3 regions of the Janthinobacterium sp. SUN026 genome follow, and region 2 is predicted to be linked to each of the others. Evidence: predicted binding sites of a transcription regulator. Region 2 holds the regulator's gene; each other region holds the start of a gene.
What was found. The regulator sigma-54, encoded in region 2, starts transcription at its own class of promoters, with help from an activator protein. The targets are predictions, from matches to a motif close to TGGCANGNAANCTGCTTT.
Positions count from the first base shown of each region.

Region 1: OX459_RS27885 (beta-propeller fold lactonase family protein) is a predicted target of sigma-54. The motif match lies at 1,974-1,991, and genes of this name have one in related genera.
Region 3: OX459_RS23360 (TorF family putative porin) is a predicted target of sigma-54. The motif match lies at 2,061-2,078, and genes of this name have one in related genera.

Region 1 is NZ_JAPQNU010000011.1:10,200-14,303, reverse strand. Features, by position in the region: gene OX459_RS27890 (TonB-dependent receptor) at 1-1,851, opposite strand, end outside; gene OX459_RS27885 (beta-propeller fold lactonase family protein) at 2,056-3,012, shown strand; gene adh (aldehyde dehydrogenase) at 3,357-4,104, shown strand, end outside.
Region 2 is NZ_JAPQNU010000003.1:191,806-195,909, reverse strand. Features, by position in the region: gene lptA (lipopolysaccharide transport periplasmic protein LptA) at 1-397, shown strand, start outside; gene lptB (LPS export ABC transporter ATP-binding protein) at 397-1,152, shown strand; gene OX459_RS15590 (RNA polymerase factor sigma-54) at 1,157-2,635, shown strand; gene raiA (ribosome-associated translation inhibitor RaiA) at 2,705-3,067, shown strand; gene OX459_RS15580 (enoyl-CoA hydratase/isomerase family protein) at 3,196-4,104, shown strand, end outside.
Region 3 is NZ_JAPQNU010000006.1:1,307-5,410, forward strand. Features, by position in the region: gene OX459_RS23350 (YifB family Mg chelatase-like AAA ATPase) at 6-1,526, opposite strand; gene OX459_RS23355 (accessory factor UbiK family protein) at 1,641-1,889, opposite strand; gene OX459_RS23360 (TorF family putative porin) at 2,159-2,926, shown strand; gene OX459_RS23365 (P-II family nitrogen regulator) at 2,938-3,276, shown strand; gene amt (ammonium transporter) at 3,288-4,104, shown strand, end outside.

The DNA.
Region 1 (4,104 bases), on a different contig from region 2:
TTCAGCGAACAGGTTAGCGCTGGGTACGCCCGGCAAGCGGCTGCCTTCGCGCACGCCGCCAAATGCCTGGTCATACACGGCATGCAGGCTGGTGAGCGCCACTTTGGTCGTGAAGCCATATGGCAGGTTCGAATCCAGCGACACTTCCATGCCCTGGCGCAAGGTTTTACCCCCATTGCGATAGCTGGTGCGCCCGCCGCTGGACTTGTCGACCACTAGTTCGTCGTTGGTCTTGATCTGGAACAAGGCCGCATTCACGTGCGTGTTGTTGGCGATCCTGGCCTTGACACCCGCTTCCAGGTTGGTGCTGGTGGCCGGCTTCAAGTTGAAATTGAAGCCGCCGCCTGTGCCCGAGTAAAACAGTTCGTTCAAGGTTGGGGCCTCGAAACCGCGCGCGGCGCTGGCGTAGACGTTGACGTTCGGCGTCAGTTTATACAGCAGGCCCAGCACGGGCGTCGTGTGGCTGAACTCCAGGCTGCCGCTATCGTTGCCGTTGCTGAGGAAATGGTCGTCGACCGCCACTTTCATCTTGCTGTAGCGCACACCTGCGCTGAGCAGCCACGGGCCGCCTTGCCATTCCGCCTGGATATACGGATCGAGGCTGGAGACGACATCCTGCTCGTCGCGGCGCAGCTTACCCTTCAGTCCGTACACTTCGCCGATATAGTTCTCATAGCCGGTGCGGTCATCGCTGGAGCGGCTATAGTCGATGCCGATGGTGGTGCTCAGCTTGCCGCCGGCCAACTGGTTCACGTGCAGCCAGTTGGTGTCGATGCCATAGAACTGGCGCTGGAAGTCGACCACGCCGCCCGAATGCTTAAGTAGACCGTCCACTTTGGTATTTTGGAATGCTTTATTAAACGCCTGGTACTGGATCACGTCGCGGTTGCCGCCATACACCATCACGTGCAGTCGGTCATCGCCGAACGATTGTTCATAAGTGGCGCCGATCTGCTGATGATCGATGCTCTTGCGCGTGTTGTAGCGCTCGGCCAGGGTGCGTTTCGGGTTTTGCGTGTCCGTCGTGTCGATTTCGCCGGCGCGCGGGTCGCGGGCAAACGTGGTCCAGGTGACGCCCAGCGGATCTTGCGTATTGCCTTGATGCAGGCTGTTGGCGACGATGGTCAGCTTGCTGTCCGCGGTGGGCTTGACCGTGATCTTGCCGAACGCTTGTTCGCGCGTGGCGGCGCTGTGGTCGCGGAAGCCGTCCGTGCGGAAGCGCGAGCCGTCGAGCACGTAGCCGATGCCGCCCGCCTGGCCCTGCGCCGTCAAGTCTACCTTGCTGGTGCCGTAGCTGCCGCCCGTCAAATTCAGTTCGACGGACGGGGGATTTTGTCCATCCTTGGAAAACAGCTGGATCACGCCGCCCGAATGGTTGCCGTAGATGGCAGAAAACGGTCCGCGCAGCACTTCGATGCGCTCGGCCGTATCGAGGTTGAAAGTGGCGGCCTGGCCCTGACCGTCGGGCATGCTGGCGGGAATGCCATCGCTGATCAGCTTGACGCCGCGCACGCCGAAGGCCGAGCGGGCGCCGAAGCCGCGCGACGAGATTTGCAAGTCTTGTGCGTAGTTCTGGCGGTTTTGTACGACCAGGCCCGGCACGGCGGCCAGCGCTTCCGACGCGTTGACGCGGATTTGGCCATCCTGGATGCGGGCGCTGTCGACCACGTCGATCGAGGCCGGCACTTCCTGGCTGGGGTGGGCGATGCGGCTGCCGCTGACGACCACCGTATCCATGAATTGCCCATTGGCCGGGTCAGCTGCCTCGGCGGCAAAGACGTGAGGGGCGAGGGTGGCGCTGCCGGCGACAAACAGGCTGGCGATGGTGTTCAGGCGGAAACGATGCTGCATGCGGATTCTCCAATGTGAATAAAAGCCTGCTTGATCGCGTGCGCGGTACAGGTCTGCGTAGGTGTATCAAGCAATATGCCTGCCATGTCTCCATTGGTGGGCTGAAATTATACGCGTGTCAGTGGCACGGCGTTTGCATACGGTAATTGTCAGAGACGCCGATGCGGCGCGCTTTTCCCTCGTTTTGCCATTGAAAAGGTGATTATGCCCAACTTCTTCTCGCGCCTGCGCCAGGTGTGCTGGCTGCTGCCGGCGCTCGCCAGCACCGCTGTCCAGGCCGCTCCATTTGCCTATGTTCCCAACGAAAAGTCGGGCACCTTGAGCGTGATCGACACGGCGACCGACCAGGTGGTGCGCCAGATCGCCGCAGGCAAGCGTCCGCGCGGCATCGCCGCCGACCCCACAGGGCGGCAATTGTTTGTCACGGATGCCGCCAGCAGCGCTTTGCTGCTGATCGACAACGCTGGCGGCGCGCCCGTGCGCACGGTGGCGCTGGGCAAGTCGCCCGAAGGCGTCAGCGCCTCGCAAGACGGTAGTCACGTGGCCGTTGCCGTCGAGGAAAACAACAGCGTGGCCTTGCTCGATGGCCAGACAGGTACCTTGCTCGCCGATATCAAGGTGCAGGGCCGCAATCCGGAACACGCCGTCTTCAGCCCGGATGGGCGCTGGCTGCTGGTCAGCGCGGAAGAGGCGGAGCAAGTCGATGTCATTGATGTGGCGCAACGCCGGCAGGTCGCTTCCATCGCCGTGGGGCTGCGTCCGCGCGGCATCGGTTTCAGCCCGGACTCGGGCCGCGCCTACGTGGCGTGCGAACTGGTCAATGCCGTCTACGTGATCGACATGGCCGCGCGCAAGGCGATTGCCACCATTCCAGCGGGCAAGAATGCCAATGGCATCGCCGTCCATCCCGGCGGCAAGCAAGTGTATGTCTCGAACGGCATCGACGGTACGGTGATGGTGATCGACACGGCCAGCAATCAGGTCACGGCCACGATTGGCGTCGGCAAGCGCCCGTGGAACATGGCCATCACGGCCGACGGCGCCAAGCTGTACGTGGCCAATGGCCGCTCGAACAGCGTGTCCGTCATCGACACGGCCAGCGCGCGCAAGGTGGCCGATATTGCCGTGGGTGAATTGCCATGGGGCGTGGTGATTCGTTGATTCCTTCATGGCACAGGTGCAGGTGTTCCAGTCTGGTACACCTGTTCCATTGTGCAGCGGCGGCGTGGCGGCTCAGCAGGGCTGGCCCGGATTGGAACAGGATGCCGCCACCTTGTTCAAAACGCAAACAGAGCCACGCCCCCACCCAAGTCCGGGGCATGCGCTGAAAAGCGGGCCGGGATTGACGCCACGCCCTTGTAACGGGGGTAAAACCGGCTAAGTTTGTAGTGGGATGGCGAGCTGGCACGGCATTTGCGGAAGACTCCGTGTACTCACCCCATCTGTACCAGGACGTTTGATTTTAATTAAGTATTTCCATTCTAATTAACCCGATAGAGGACGACATGAATCTCGCAGACATCAGCAAACTGGGCGTAGCCAATCCCTTCAAACAACGCTATGACAATTACATCGGCGGCAAATTCGTTGCACCAGTAAAAGGTGAATACTTTCCTAACATCACCCCGATCACGGGCTTGCCGTTTTGCGAAATCGCCCGTTCCACGACGGAAGACGTCGAGCTGGCGCTGGACGCCGCGCACGCCGCCAAGGATGCCTGGGGCAAGACTTCGCCTGCCGAGCGCGCCAATATCCTGAACCGTATCGCCGACCGCATCGAACAGAACCTGAGCCTGATCGCCACGGCGGAAACCATCGACAACGGCAAGCCGATCCGCGAAACGATGAATGCCGACATTCCGCTGGCCATCGACCATTTCCGTTACTTCGCCGGCTGCATCCGCGCCCAGGAAGGTTCCGTCGCGCAAATCGATGCGGAAACCTATGCCTACCATTACCATGAGCCGCTGGGCGTCGTGGGCCAGATCATCCCGTGGAATTTCCCGATCCTGATGGCCGTGTGGAAACTGGCGCCGGCCTTGGCCGCCGGCAATTGCGTCGTCTTGAAACCGGCCGAGCAGACCCCGGCTTCCATCATGGTGTTGATCGAGCTGATCGGCGACTTGCTGCCGCCTGGCGTGCTGAACATCATCAACGGTTTCGGCCTGGAAGCGGGCAAGCCGCTGGCGTCGAGCAAGCGCATCGCCAAGATCGCCTTTACGGGCGAAACGGGCACGGGCCGTCTGATCATGG
Region 2 (4,104 bases):
GGGCCGGGCCCTGATCACGGAAGATCCGCAAGGCTACCAGTTCATCACCTTCTGGGCCGATCCCGGCAAGCTCGCGACCTTCCGCCAGAAGCGCGATGGCGCGGGCGACCTGTGGGTCGAAGGCGAAGCGGAGCGCGTGGAATACGACAACAAGACGGAAGTGGTGAAACTGTTTTCCAGAGCCAAGCTGACGCGCCTGGAAGGCGCGAAAGTCACCGATGTGGCCAACGGCGCCTTCATCTCGTATGACAGCCGCAAGGAAGAATTTGCGATGGAAAATTCCAACAGCGGCACCAGCACTGCGGATGGCGGCAGCGTGCGCATGGTGATCCAGCCGAAGACCAAGGCGCCGGCAGCGGAGAAAGCGCCGGCCACGCCCGCGCCAGGAAAGAAATAATGGAAAATACACGTTGCGGCAGCACCCTGATCGTTCGCGGGCTGCAAAAAACCTATGGCAAGCGGCAAGTCGTGCATGATGTTTCGCTGCAAGTCGAATGCGGCGAAGTGGTCGGCTTGCTGGGCCCGAACGGCGCCGGCAAGACCACCTCGTTCTACATGATCGTCGGCCTGGTGCCGTCCGATGGCGGCAGCATCGATATCAGCGGCGTGGATATCTCCAGCCTGCCGATCCACCGCCGTGCGCAGATGGGCCTGTCCTACCTGCCGCAGGAAGCGTCCGTCTTCCGCAAGCTGACGGTGGAAGACAATATCCGCGCCGTGCTGGAAATCCAGACCGTCGAAGGCCGTCCGCTGACGAAGGCCGAGATCGAGGAACGGCTGGATAAATTGCTGGCCGACTTGCAGATTGAAAAGCTGCGCGAGAACCAGGCGCTGTCCCTGTCCGGTGGCGAACGCCGCCGCGTGGAAATCGCCCGCGCGCTGGCCACCGATCCTCGTTTCGTGCTGCTCGACGAGCCGTTCGCCGGCGTCGATCCGATCGCCGTGATCGAGATCCAGCGCATCGTGCGTTTCTTGAAGGAGCGCAATATCGGCGTGCTGATTACCGATCATAATGTGCGCGAGACGCTGGGTATTTGCGACCGTGCCTACATCATTAACCAGGGCTCGGTGCTGGCGTCGGGACGCCCCGACGACATCATCGCGAACGAGTCGGTACGCCGGGTCTATCTGGGCGAACACTTCCGCATGTAAGCCAATGAAACAATCATTGCAGCTGCGCACTTCGCAGCACCTGGCACTGACGCCGCAGTTGCAGCAATCGATACGCCTGTTGCAATTGTCTACCCTGGAATTGCACCAGGAATTAGAGCAATTGCTGACGGACAATCCCTTGCTCGAACGCCTCGACGATCCGCTCGACCGTTCGCTGCGCCTGCTGTCCGACGGGGCCTTGAGCTCCACGGCCGCACCGGCCGAAGGGCCGCCCCAGCCACCAGGCCAGGAGGCGCCCGCAGCGCCGGCCGAAGCGGAAGCGTTTGACGGCGAGGGTGGCGACAGCCCGGCCGCCGCGGATGGCGGCGACAGCGACTGGAGCGAGGCGAGCCGGGGCAAGGCGCCCGACGACGAAGATTCGCGTCCGCAATTGGAGGCTCATCACTGCACGCTGCGCGAACACCTGATGGAGCAGATGCGCGTGACGGTGCTCGAATTGCGCGACCGCGCGCTGGTCGAGCTGATCATCGACGCGCTCGACGACAATGGCTACCTGGAAGAGTCGCTCGACGACATCCTGGCGCGCCTGCCGGAAGAGCTGGAAATCGACGCCGACGAGATGCGCACGGCCTTGTCGCTGCTGCAAAGTTTCGATCCGCCGGGCGTGGGCGCGCGCAACGCGTCCGAATGCCTGGCCCTGCAAATCAAGCGCTTGCCGCACATCGCCATGGTGACGCGGCGCATGGCCCTCGTGATCGTGGAAAAGCACCTGGCCTGGTTTGCCCAGCGCGATTTCAACAAGCTGAAAAAAGCCCTCGATTGCGACGATGAAGACTTGCGCGAAGCGCAGACGGTGATTCGCCAGTGCAATCCGCATCCGGGCGCCGTGTTCGCCTCGGACGTCTCCGATTACGTGGTGCCCGACGTCGTCGTCAAGCGCGCGCGCAATGGCTGGCAAGTCACCCTGAACAACGACGTCATGCCGCGCCTGCGCGTCAACGCCATGTACGCCAACTTGCTCAAGCAGGGCAAGGGGGAGGGCGCCATGGGCGCACAGTTGCAGGAAGCCAAGTGGCTGATCAAGAATATGCGCCAGCGCTTCGACACGATCCTGCGTGTGGCGCAGGCGATAGTAGAAAGACAAAAGAACTTTTTCTCGCATGGGGCCGTTGCCATGCGCCCCCTTGTGCTCCGTGAAATAGCTGATACACTGGGTTTACACGAGAGTACTATCTCGCGGGTAACAACTCAAAAGTACATGCTGACCCCGCACGGCATGTTCGAGTTGAAATATTTCTTTGGTAGCCACGTCGCCACCGAAGCGGGGGGCGAAGCGTCATCGACGGCGATACGGGCATTGATCGTGCAACTGACAGGAGCAGAAGACCCTAAAAATCCTTTATCCGACAGTAAGATTGCGGACATGCTGGGGGAACAAGGCATGGTGATTGCGCGACGTACTGTTGCCAAATACCGGGAAGCATTAAAAATTCCGCCAGTGAGCCTGCGTAAGTGTTTGTAAGTTTTTTTCGGTTCCTCTGCGGGCCGGATAGGATGGACCGCACGAACCCGATCATCTTTAGGAGTGTGTATGAATCTCACCATCAGCGGACATCATCTCGAAGTGACACCAGCCATCCGTGAATACGTACAAACGAAGCTGGAGCGCGTGAAACGTCATTTCGATCAAGTCATCGATATCGCCGTGATTCTGACCGTGGATAACCTCAAAGAGAAAGAAAAACGTCAAAAGGCTGAAGTCAACCTGCGTTTGAGCGGCAAGACTGTCTATGTGGAAAGCTTGGCGCACGACCTGTACGCCGCGATCGATACCCTGATCGACAAGCTCGATAGGCAAGTGATGAAATACAAAACCAAAGTGCAAGGGCACGGTAAAGAGGCGATCAAGCATCTGCCAGACAACTCCGAGGAAGAAGCCGTCGTCGCCGTCTAAGGCCACCCGCTTCCAGCAGTTGTGATCAACTAAGGGCGCACATTGCGCCCTTTTTTGCGCCCAGCGGAACGCAATGTTCCCCGCGCAGGTATTAGAATATTCGCACTTTCACTTCTTTCTAGCCTGCCATGAGCGACTTCGTCCAGACTTCCATCCGCAACCGCACCGGGCACATCGTGCTCGACCGTCCGAAAGCCTTGAATTCCCTGTCGCTGGAGATGGTGCGCGCCCTGAGCGCGGCCCTGCTGGCCTGGCGCGACGATCCGCAGGTGGACGCCGTCGTGATCCGCTCCAGCAGCGATAAGGCCCTGTGCGCCGGTGGCGACATCCGTTTCTTTTACGATGCGGGTCTGGCCACGCCGCAAGGCGGCAGCGCCCTGCTGGAAGATTTCTTTACGGAAGAATATGCTTTAAATCATTTAATTCATTTCTACCCGAAACCGTATATCGCCGTGATGGATGGCGTGGTGATGGGCGGCGGCATGGGTGTGGCGCAAGCCGGGCCAGGCAACCGCTTGCGCATCGTGACGGGCCGCACGCGCATGGCCATGCCGGAAGTCAATATCGGCCTGTTTCCGGACGTGGGCGGCAGTTATTTCCTGTCCCGCTTGGCCGGCCAGCTGGGCCTGTACCTGGGCTTGACGGGCTTGACGATCAACGCGGCCGACGCCCTGTACACGGGCCTGGCCGATGTCTACCTGCCCGAAGCGCAGATGGGGGCGCTGCTGGACCTGTTTCAATCGACGCCGGGCGAGGCCTTGCCTGTGGCCATCAAGGCGCTGGCGGCGCCATTCCAGGCCGAGGCGGGGGTATCTCCCCTGGCCACGGCGCGCGCGGCGCTGGACCGCCATTTCAGCGCCGGTTCGGTGGCGGCCATCATGGCTTCGCTGGCGCAGGACGACGGCGCGTTCGCCGCCAAGGCGCTGGCGGCCATGCGCCTGCGTTCGCCCTTGATGATGTCGGTGACCCTGGAGTTGCTGCAGCGGGGCGCCCACCTGGGCGTGGCCGATTGCCTGCGCCTGGAGCGCACAGTCGTG
Region 3 (4,104 bases), on a different contig from region 2:
TTGCCTTATATCTCGCGCAGTACGCGCCGGTACTGGATCGCTTCGGCAACATGCGGTTGCGTGATGGCGGGGCTGCCCGCCAGGTCCGCGATACTGCGCGACACGCGCAGCACCCGGTGATAGGTACGCGCCGACCAGTGCAGGCGCGTCATGGCGCCATGCAACAACTGTTCGCCATGTGGTTCCAGGCGACAATGTTGTTCGATTTCCGTGTTGCTCAGCCGCTGGTTCGCTTTTCCCTGGCGTGCCAGTTGCAAGGCATAGGCTGCCGCTACCCGCGCGGCGATCGCTTGCGTACTTTCGCCGGCGCCTGCACGTCGTCCCAGCGCCGTCGGCGGCATGGCGGCCACTTCAATCTGCAGGTCGATACGGTCGAGCAGCGGGCCCGACAGACGATTGTGATAGCGCAATACGGCGTCTGGCGTACAGCGGCAACGGCCGGAAGCGTGCCCCAGATAGCCGCACGGGCAAGGATTCATGGCGGCAATCAATTGAAAACGGGCAGGAAACTCGGCCTGGCGTGCCGCGCGTGAAATGCTGATCACGCCCGATTCCATGGGCTGGCGCAGCACATCGAGCACCCGGCGGTGGAATTCGGCAATTTCATCGAGAAACAGCACACCGCAGTGTGCCAGCGAGATTTCACCTGGCCGCGGCACGTTGCCGCCACCCACCAGTGCCACGCCGGATGCCGTCTGGTGCGGGGCGCGATAGGGCCGCCGTTTCCAGTGTTCCACCTTGAAGTGGCTGCCCAGCGAATGCACGGCCGCCGATTCCAGCGCCTCTTCATCGCTCATGGGCGGCAGCACGCCAGGGAAGCGGCTGGCCAGCATGGTCTTGCCTGCGCCCGGTGGTCCTACCATCAGGATGTTGTGACCGCCCGCTGCCGCCACTTCCAGTGCGCGTCGTGCCTGCAGCTGCCCTTGCACGTCGGCAAAGTCGGGATAGGGAAAAGCGCGCGGTGCCAGCACGGGCTGGTGGCGTTGCAGGGCAGTCTGGCTGGCGTGCCTGGCAAAATGCGCGCAGACCTCGAGCAGGCTGTGGGCGGGATAGATGCAGGCATCGCTGACGAGAGCCGCCTCGTCCGCGTTCGCCTGCGGCAGGATGAAGGCGCGTGGCGGGCCCGACTGGCTGCGCTGCATGGCAAAGGTCATCGCCAGGGCGCCGCGGATGGGGCGCAACTGGCCAGACAGCGACAGTTCGCCCGCGAATTCATAGTGGTGTAATTGGTCGCCCGGCAACTGGCCGGAGGCGGCCAGGATGCCCAGTGCGATGGGCAAGTCGAAGCGGCCCGATTCCTTGGGCAAGTCTGCCGGCGCCAGGTTGGCCGTGATGCGCCGCGCCGGCATCTCGAAGCCGCAGTTTTGCAGTGCGGCACGCACGCGGTCGCGAGACTCCTTCACTTCCGTATCCGGCAGGCCGACTATCGTAAACGAAGGCAAGCCATTGGCAAGGTGGACTTCGACACTTACCTCTGGCGCCTCCATGCCGGCCAGGGCGCGGCTTTTCAGGACGGCCAGGCTCATCAGACTCCCCTGTAGCGCGGACGCGGGCAGGATCAGTCTAGCGCTTGAAAAGGTGTGAGGCTTGAGGTATGCCAGCAAGGTCGCCGATTACGGCGCCCTGCGTGCAGCGGCTGCTTAGGCTTTTGGATCGTTCAGGCGCGTTTCCAGTTCGATCAGGCGCAATTCCAGTGCATCCAGTTTTGCGCGCGTCTTGGCCAGTACTTGCGCCTGGATATCGAATTCCTCGCGCGTGACGAGATCGAGGCGGGCGAAGCCCTGGGTCATCATCGATTTCACATTTTTCTCGATATCCTTGGCCGGCGAGTTTTCGATGGCTTGATGGATCTTGCCTTGCAAGTCGTTAAAGAAGGTATTCATGTCCATGGTCAGTCCTTTTATGGTGCGGCCTGTGCATCGCACCATTGCGGTGCACAGCGGCGTTAATCTGGTGCGAAACTGGGCGCTTCATTGTGCTTCAGCAGTCCGTTGCCGCATTCCTGGCCGTGTGCAGGGTATATATGGACGGAAATGCACCTGTCAAGGTGGCAAGAGAGCTGGCACGTATTCTGCTAAAGAAGGTATGAACGCTTTGTGATCTCCAGCCAAGATTTTAAACCTCAACCGCTTTAAAAGTTCAATAAAAGGGAATCGCCATGAAGAATCTGTCCAAGAACATGACTTTAGCTGCAGCGTTGACGCTGGCCATGACCGCCTTGTGCGGTAGCGCCATGGCCCAGGATGCAGTGGCGGCGCCTGTTGCGGCCGAAGCCGTACCTGATAACGTGGTGAGCTACAACGTGGCGCTGACCAGCGACTACCGTTACCGCGGCATCTCGCAAAGCCGCTTGAACCCGGCCGTCAGCGGCGGTGCCGACTACACCCATAACCCGACGGGCCTGTATGTGGGCACCTGGCTGTCGAGCATCAAATGGATCAAGGACGGCGGCGGCGATACCAATCTGGAATGGGATATCTACGGCGGCAAGCGGGGCGAGATCAGCAAGGATTTTACCTATGACGTGGGCGGCCTGTACTACTTCTACCCATCGAATGGGCTGAGCACGAATGCCAACACCTTCGAGCTGTACGGCCAGCTCGGCTACGGTCCGATGTATATCAAATACTCGCATTCGACCACCAATCTGTTCGGCGTTGCCGACAGCAAGAACAGCGGCTACCTCGACGTGGGCGCCAACGTCGAGGTGCATGATGGCTACATGTTGAACCTGCATGCGGGCCGTCAGAAGGTCGAGCACAACGATTCCCTCAGCTACAGCGATTACAAGATCGGCGTGACCAAGGACTTTGGCGTGGCGACCGTTTCCCTGGCAGCCGTCAAGGCCAATATCGATTCGATGGCACCGAATGGCAAGAATCTGGCGAAATCCGGTCTCGTGCTGACCGTGTCCAAAACCTTTTAAGCGAGACTGCCATGAAAATGATTACTGCAATCATTAAGCCGTTCAAACTGGACGAAGTACGCGAAGCTTTGTCGGCTATCAATGTGCAAGGCATTACGGTCACGGAAGTCAAGGGTTTCGGCCGCCAGAAAGGTCACACGGAACTCTACCGTGGCGCCGAGTATGTCGTTGATTTCTTGCCAAAAACCAAGATTGAAGCGGCCGTCGATGACGCCATTGTCGACCAGGCCATCGAAGCGATCGAAGGCGCCGCGCGTACCGGTAAAATCGGTGATGGCAAGATTTTCGTCTACAACCTGGAACAGGTCATCCGCATCCGTACCGGTGAAACCGGCAACGAAGCGCTCTAAGGGGAATATTGATGCATAAAAATATAACAAAATTGCTAGCCGGGATAGCCTGTCTGTGTGCGTTTGGCGTCGCCACGCCGAGCTTTGCCGATGCGCCCGCCAAGACGGAGGCGGCCACGACCGCGGCCGTTGCCGCCCCGGCCGTGACGCCCGTGCCTGACGCAGCAGCACCGGCTGCCGCCGCTCCGGCCCCGGCCGCTGCCGCGCCAGCCGCCGCGCCCGTTGCCAACAAGGGCGACACCAGTTTCATGATGATCAGCACCTTGCTGGTGATCTTGATGACGATCCCCGGCCTGGCCCTGTTCTACGGCGGCCTCGTGCGCTCGAAAAACATGCTGTCGGTGCTGATGCAGGTGTTCATGGTGTTCGCGTTGGTCATTGTGCTGTGGTGCATCTACGGTTACTCGATCGCCTTCACGGAAAAAACCGCCTTCTTCGGTGGCTTCGACCGCCTGTTCCTGAACGGCATCTGGGATCCGGCCAAGGGCACGTTTGCCGCCGCCGCCACCTTCAGCAAGGGCGTCGTCATTCCCGAGTTCGTCTTCGTCGCTTTCCAGGGCACGTTTGCCGCCATCACCTGCGCGCTGATCGTCGGTGCCTTTGCCGAGCGCGCCAAGTTTGCCGCCGTGCTGGCCTTTGTCGTGCTGTGGTTCACGTTTGCCTACCTGCCAGCGGCCCACATGGTATGGTTCTGGACCGGTCCTGACCTGATCACCAACGCCGCCACCTCGGCCAGCGAAGCCCTGAAGGCGGGCTGGATCTGGCAAAAAGGCGCGCTGGACTTCGCCGGTGGCACCGTGGTGCACATCAACGCCGCTGTCGCCGGCC